Regions from separate parts of the Sporosarcina sp. E16_3 genome, predicted to be linked through region 2. Evidence: a T-box and tRNA genes for the amino acid it is inferred to sense, from the RefSeq annotation. Region 2 holds a T-box; the other regions hold tRNA genes.
What was found. The T-box of region 2 lies ahead of argS (arginine--tRNA ligase). A T-box ahead of a tRNA ligase gene usually reads a tRNA of that ligase, here a tRNA-Arg.
Positions count from the first base shown of each region.

Region 1 (2,271 bases), on a different contig from region 2:
TCGCAGACGACAGTGGACTTGAAATTGACGCGCTTGGAGGCGCACCAGGCGTCTACTCCGCTCGTTATGCGGGTGCTGTGAAGAATGATAGTGCAAATATCGACAAAGTACTAAACGAGCTAGGAACGACTTCTGAGGGCAATCGTGGCGCTAGATTCCGCTGTGTCTTGGCGGTAGCTGGACCCGGTTTGAAAACAGAAACGTTTTCAGGCAGCTGTGAAGGATTGATTCGTAAGGAACGACAAGGGTCGAACGGTTTCGGATATGATCCAATCTTTTTCGTGACGGCATTAAACCGGACAATGGCAGAGTTGTCAGCTGAAGAGAAAAATGAGATTTCGCACAGGGGAGCGGCATTAGGCCAGTTGAAACTTAAGTTACCACACATTATGACGGGTGTAGGTGATTCAGAATGAAGATTGTTGTTATGAGCGATTCCCATGGAGATAAAGAAACGGTGAAAGCCGTTTCTTCACTTTCTGCCGACGCGACTTTTCATTGCGGTGATAGTGAATTGTCATTCGATGATCTAGTTTTACATACAATGCATAGAGTCCGTGGAAACTGTGATAGCGATGCTAGGTTCCCAGCGTCCCTTGTGGTTGAGGTAGAGGGAAAGACGGTATTAGCTGTACACGGTCATGAGCACGATGTAAAACAATCGTTGATGAGGCTTTATTATTATGCAAAAGAATGTGGGGCAGATATCGTTCTATTCGGCCATTCGCATTTGTATGGTGCTGAGATGAAAGATGGAATTCTGTTCTTGAATCCGGGGAGTACAATGCAGCCACGGGGCGGGAAAGAAGCGACTTATGCTGTCGTGGAGTGGGATGAAACGGTGCGCGTAACATTTAAGAATATGGCATCGGAAACAGTAGATTTCATGGAAATGAAAAAGATTTAAAAAAGCGTTGACTTTATTCCTTAAGCAATATATACTAAGTATTGTCCTTAGGGAATGAACGAAAGTTTGTAACGCACGTCTCAGTAGCTCAGCTGGATAGAGCAACGGCCTTCTAAGCCGTCGGTCGGGGGTTCGAATCCCTCCTGGGACATAATGTAAATACAGTTAAAGCCTTGATTTGATAAGGTTTGAGACAGATTTGGGATTTGGTCAGGGCTTCGGTCACTGATGCAGAATCCCTTTTTTGTACCCTAGTATTTTTACGTATTATAAGAAACGATATCATCTTCCAATTCAACTGATTTGATGATTTTTTATTATGACGAAAAATACAGGATTATTTGATGTGGAACACAGTCATACCAATGTCTAACGTAGCTTGTTAAGCACTCAATCAGTGATTAACGTACAACTATTCATATGTTGAAAATCAGACTTTCGTTTAGTTATTTATGACAAGTAACTATAAGGGGGTCTTTTTATTTGGGTCAAAATTAGCGATTTAATTGACGACTTTAAAATGAATTAGCAAATTCTAGATCGAATAGATAAATATTATGAATACCTTTGGCGATGAATTATTTTACTAAGTTTTTAATGTTATACTGATATTTGTAAGGTTAGCAGTACACTAATAAGGTTTACTTCAGTATAATAAGGTATATTATATTTATTGAATAGATTCTTTTTATAGACAAGAAAAGTAGGTGAACAAAATGGGGAAATATCAATTGGATACAAAAGGTCTGGCAGCTGTGACAAAGTATCATGAAAAAAACAAGCCTACCAAATTTGATAAAAAGCAGCAACTTGAAAAAATACGTGCGGAGTATTTGAAAAAGAGGCAAAAACAAACAGATAAATAAAAGTAAGATATATCTTCAAAGTTATCAAAAATGGACCAATGGCAAAAGGCTATTTTAGAATTAGAGAGGGTATAATACTTGTTTAAGTATTTAATGTATTATAATTTGAATATTTAAAGAGGATTAAAGTAAAATCCTTCTTTTACATGAGCAGGTAGAACATTGATATAGGGCAAGTGCAAGGTCGAAGAATAGCTTGTGAGCGCTCCTACGAAGGTAAATGTATATAAATTGCTCAGGTGAGTTCAAAAGAGCGTATAGAGCAAGTTCAGGCGGTTGAGAAGCAAGAGAATACGAGTAGCAATGAGGCGAGGTAACCAAGTGTTTATCTCGTTTTTTTATTTTGTATTGTTAAAACAGCTAATGCCATCTGAGAACATCCTGTGAGCGTTCCTATGCTTTGACTTTGAATTGCTTTCATTGTTTCTCCTTATGAGCGCAACAATGAAAATTATTCTACCTTTTGTTCTAAGTTAAGAAAGACAAAGTTATTTTAAT
Region 1 is NZ_JADPRX010000007.1:88,649-90,919, reverse strand. It holds gene I2483_RS06960 (XTP/dITP diphosphatase) at 1-416, shown strand, start outside; gene I2483_RS06955 (metallophosphoesterase) at 413-907, shown strand; tRNA gene I2483_RS06950 (tRNA-Arg) at 985-1,058, shown strand; gene I2483_RS06945 (hypothetical protein) at 1,624-1,773, shown strand.
Region 1: it has a tRNA-Arg gene. The T-box ahead of argS (arginine--tRNA ligase) is inferred to sense a tRNA for this amino acid. The anticodon was not compared.

Region 2 (2,271 bases):
TTCAGCAAAGTCCGTATAGACTTTTGCACCGCGAAGCTTTTCTTGACGATTGTAAACGTCCCAGAGGTGGATACGTGCAGCAACAAACGTCCAATACGTTGTCGCCTCATCTAGATTGCTAAGCGATTCTAATGTCATCGCCTTCGCCCACTCCGACTCAGTCCCCTCAGCGTGTTTTTGCTGCCAGCGATCACTTGCAGTAATAAGGGGCATTATTTCCTTTGCTCCAAATTCATTTTGTAGTTTATCTAGTAACTGATCAATGCCAGTCTTTATAGTTGTAGTTGTCATAATTATTGTCTCCTCCCATATGTAGATGAATCATGTGCAGACGCTAGCTATTTTACGTTTTTCAATATAAATGAGTGATAGCTTCACCTGTTTCGGTAGAGCCATCACTCATGGGTTAGTTGTCGGAAACAAAATGGGGCCGCGGGTAATCTTCGAGTAAAAAAGGTAGACGGTATCCCGTTCGCTTCCACTCTCAACCCCCGAAGAAAGTGTTGCTTGACGATGAAAGGCAGGTCTCCTGGCTAGCGCTTCAATCTACCCACCTAGCCTTCCCATGGAGTTTTCCACAGTGGCTCATACGGCGGTCGTCGGCGCTTACAGTTGCGGGGGCAGCTCCGGTTTTTCCGGATTCCCTTTTAAACCAATATCGGTACCATTCTATCGTTCAATACTATATGTTGTGTCTGTTTCTCTCTGTATACCCTAACATGTTGTGTTCTAGACGTAAATAGGTAGAAAATCCGCTTGTTCGACAATCAACAGCTTATCCACATATCCACAGTCATTCTCCCTAGTCGCTTTGACCGCCATCATCGTCATTGTTGCAGATGACGTGAAAGTTATGAACAGTTTTTTAAAATCCATTTTTTTTGCATAATGCCTCTCCGATAGATCAAGCAGATCTATCATGTCGTTCAATACTATATAATGTGTTCTACACAGAAACATAAATACACTTCCGAACTATTCTAAATCACCAGTAATATCTGTCTTTCAGTTGACACTTAACCCTTCATTTGCTACATTCAATTACAATATCTGTGATGAAGAGAGTAGCAATCGATTCTTTTTCAGCGAACTGGGGGCGGTGGGAGCCCAGTGAAGAATGCTTGTGAACCGCACTTCGGAGATGCTTTTCTGAACGTTTTAGGAAAAGCCGGTGTCTCGCCGTTATGAGGAAGTGGCCCCTATACGGGCAATTTGAGTGGTACCGCGGAAGTAAGCTTTCGTCTCATTAATTTGAGATGAGGGCTTTTTTTTACGTTTTTTTTAATGCCACCAACCAAAAGGAGAGTTGACAATGAAAATGGATATCTTGCAAGTACTGCAACAATTTAGTTCGATTCCATTGAATGAAAACATGCTTGAAAGGCCTGTCCATGCTCATTTAGGCGATTTGGCTCTACCATGCTTCCCGTTCGCAAAAGAACTTAGAAAATCACCTGTTGTTATTGCCGATGAAATTGCCCTGACAATCAATCACCCGCTAATCCATAAAGCAGAAGCCGTCAACGGGTATGTGAATATCTTTCTGAATCGTTCTACGATTACCAGTGCCCTACTGCAAAAAATTCTAGATCAATCAGTATCCTATGGTTCATCAAATGAAGGTAATAACGGGGTTGTCACCATCGATTTGTCCTCCCCCAATATTGCGAAACCGTTTTCCATGGGGCATCTGCGCTCCACTGTCATCGGGAATTCAATTGCACTACTTCTTGAAAAAAATGGTTTCAAGACAGCAAAAATCAATTACATCGGCGATTGGGGTACGCAGTTCGGCAAGTTGCTGACAGCCTACCGGAAATGGGGCGACGAACAAGAAGTGCGGCGAGCGCCAATCCAGACGCTGTTAAAGCTGTACATCCGTTTCCACGAAGAAGCGGAACATAACGACTCGCTAAACGACGAAGGCAGAGCGGCATTCAAAGACCTGGAAGACGGAGATACTGAAGCACTAGCATTATGGAAGTGGTTCAAAACCGAATCCCTCAAGGAATTTCAACGCATTTATGATTTGCTGGGTATTACCTTTGATTCCTATAACGGCGAGGCCTACTACAATGACAAGATGGAACCAATCGTTAAAGAGTTGGCGGATAAAGGACTTTTAAAAGAATCGAATGGCGCGCTTGTCGTTGAACTCGATGAAGATATGCCGCCTTGTTTGATTATGAAGTCAGATGGCGCAACATTATATGCCACACGCGATTTAACTGCTGCAATCGATAGAAAAGAAACGTATGATTTCGTGAAATC
Region 2 is NZ_JADPRX010000006.1:9,693-11,963, reverse strand. It holds gene I2483_RS06040 (ribonucleoside-diphosphate reductase subunit alpha) at 1-291, opposite strand, end outside; cobalamin riboswitch at 503-685, opposite strand; gene I2483_RS06035 (hypothetical protein) at 730-960, opposite strand; T-box leader at 1,044-1,249, shown strand; gene argS (arginine--tRNA ligase) at 1,313-2,271, shown strand, end outside.

Region 3 (2,271 bases), on a different contig from region 2:
ACGCTGCGATTGCAAGACGCCTTTATACGAATTTAAAACGGTTGTATCCTTATAAAGTAGAGTTGCTTGTTCGAAAAAAGATGCGCTTGAAAAAAAACAACGTTTACATTTGCCGAATTAGGAGCGGAGCAAAAGCCCTTCTGGAAGAACTTCTAATTTTGACAGGTACATTTCAATTTAAAAATGAGATTTCAAAGGAATTGGTTAAAAAGAGATGCTGTCAACGCGCTTATTTACGGGGTGCTTTTCTGGCAGGGGGTTCTGTGAATAACCCGGAAACATCTTCCTATCACCTTGAAATCTTTTCCATATATAAAGAACATAGTGAAGACTTAGTCGATCTGATGAACAAATACCATTTGAATGCGAAGTCTATTGAGCGGAAAAAAGGGTATATTGCTTATTTAAAGGAAGCTGAAAAAATATCGGACTTTCTTAGTATTGTCGGCGCGCATGTGTCTTTAATGAAGTTTGAAGATGTACGAATCATACGCGATATGCGAAATAGTGTGAACAGGCTTGTGAATTGTGAAACTGCTAATATGAATAAAACAATTGGTGCAGCACAGCGCCAAGTTGAAAATATAAAGTTTATTGAAAGTACGATTGGACTTGCTGAATTACCAGATAGATTGCAAGAAATCGCAAGGCTTCGGGTAGACAATCAAGATATTACGTTGAAGGAACTTGGAGAGCTGGTTTCGGGCGGGATGGTAAGTAAATCCGGTGTAAACCATCGCTTAAGAAAAATCGAAGAAATTGCGGATAATCTTCGCAATGGGGGAATCGGTAGTCGGTGAATCCGCTGTCGAACCAAGAGAGGAGCTGGCGCTGTCATGGCAGAACGAATAGTTGAAGTGAAGTTGAAATCAGGATTACAAGCACGGCAAGCAGCACTTTTTGTCCAAGAAGCAAATAGGTTTTTGGCTGACGTATTTTTGAAAAGAGAAGAACGCCAAGTAAACGCTAAAAGTATAATGGGGATAATGAGCCTAGCCATTGCGCGCGGCACAACAATCACATTGATCGCAGAGGGAAGCGACGAGGAACAGGCTCTAGAATCGCTCGCAGCCCTTGTTGAAAATGACAATTAAATAAAGGATTAACCGTTAGCGCTGTCAAATGACAAGTGGTAACGGTTTTTTTATGGACATTGGGTGTGAAGTCATGGGGATGCGGTTCGAAGTCATGGCAAGGCGATAAATAGTCATGGCAATAACGGTTAGTCATGGCAATAGGGAGTGAAGTCATGGGGACGCGGTTCGAAGTCATGGCGAGGTGATAAATAGTCATGGCAATAACGGTTAGTCATGGCAACCCAGCAAACTGTAAGGGAAAAGGCAAGAACTTTCATGACAACTCGTTAAACTGTCGCAACATCCCCCCAAAAAAAACGCAAAAAAATATTCATCCGCTTGTAAAAGCAGATGAATATTTTACAGTATAAACCTTATACTGGGATATGCCCTCGGCGAGAATCGAACTCACATTTTAAGCTTCGGAGGCTTACGTGCTATCCGTTGCACCACGAGGGCCTTACAAATCCGCTAACTTTTGCAGCAGACTAGACTTATTATACTAGTGTAGCTCAATGAATGCAATGCTTATTTTGAAAGCGTTATATTTGACCTTCGTTGACCATACTATGTATGATAAAGTTACAGTTGAAACGAAGTTATGTTTCAATAGGTAGACAACACTATCCAGCTTGAAGGAGGAAATAGAATGAATCTAATACCTACAGTAATTGAACAGACTAGCCGCGGTGAGCGTGCTTACGACATCTATTCACGTCTATTGAAAGACCGTATTATCATGCTTGGAAGTGGAATCAATGACGACGTTGCGAACTCTATCGTTGCTCAACTCCTATTTTTGGAAGCAGAAGATCCGGATAAAGATATTTCAATCTACATTAATAGCCCCGGGGGAAGCGTCACTGCTGGAATGGCTATTTTTGACACAATGCAATTCATCAAACCTGAAATCCAAACAATTTGTATGGGGATGGCTGCATCTATGGGATCGTTCCTGCTAGCGGCGGGTACTAAAGGGAAACGTTACGCACTTCCTAACGCAGAAGTAATGATTCACCAACCATTGGGTGGAGCACAAGGGCAAGCAACAGAAATTGAAATTGCTGCAAAACATATCCTTTTCACTCGTGAAAAACTTAACTTGATTCTTGCTGAGCGTACTGGCCAATCAGTTGAAGTAATTGCGAGAGATACAGACCGCGACAATTTCATGACAGCTGAACGTGCGAAAGAA
Region 3 is NZ_JADPRX010000017.1:15,037-17,307, reverse strand. It holds gene whiA (DNA-binding protein WhiA) at 1-800, shown strand, start outside; gene I2483_RS11310 (HPr family phosphocarrier protein) at 837-1,094, shown strand; tRNA gene I2483_RS11305 (tRNA-Arg) at 1,464-1,535, opposite strand; gene clpP (ATP-dependent Clp endopeptidase proteolytic subunit ClpP) at 1,726-2,271, shown strand, end outside.
Region 3: it has a tRNA-Arg gene. The T-box ahead of argS (arginine--tRNA ligase) is inferred to sense a tRNA for this amino acid. The anticodon was not compared.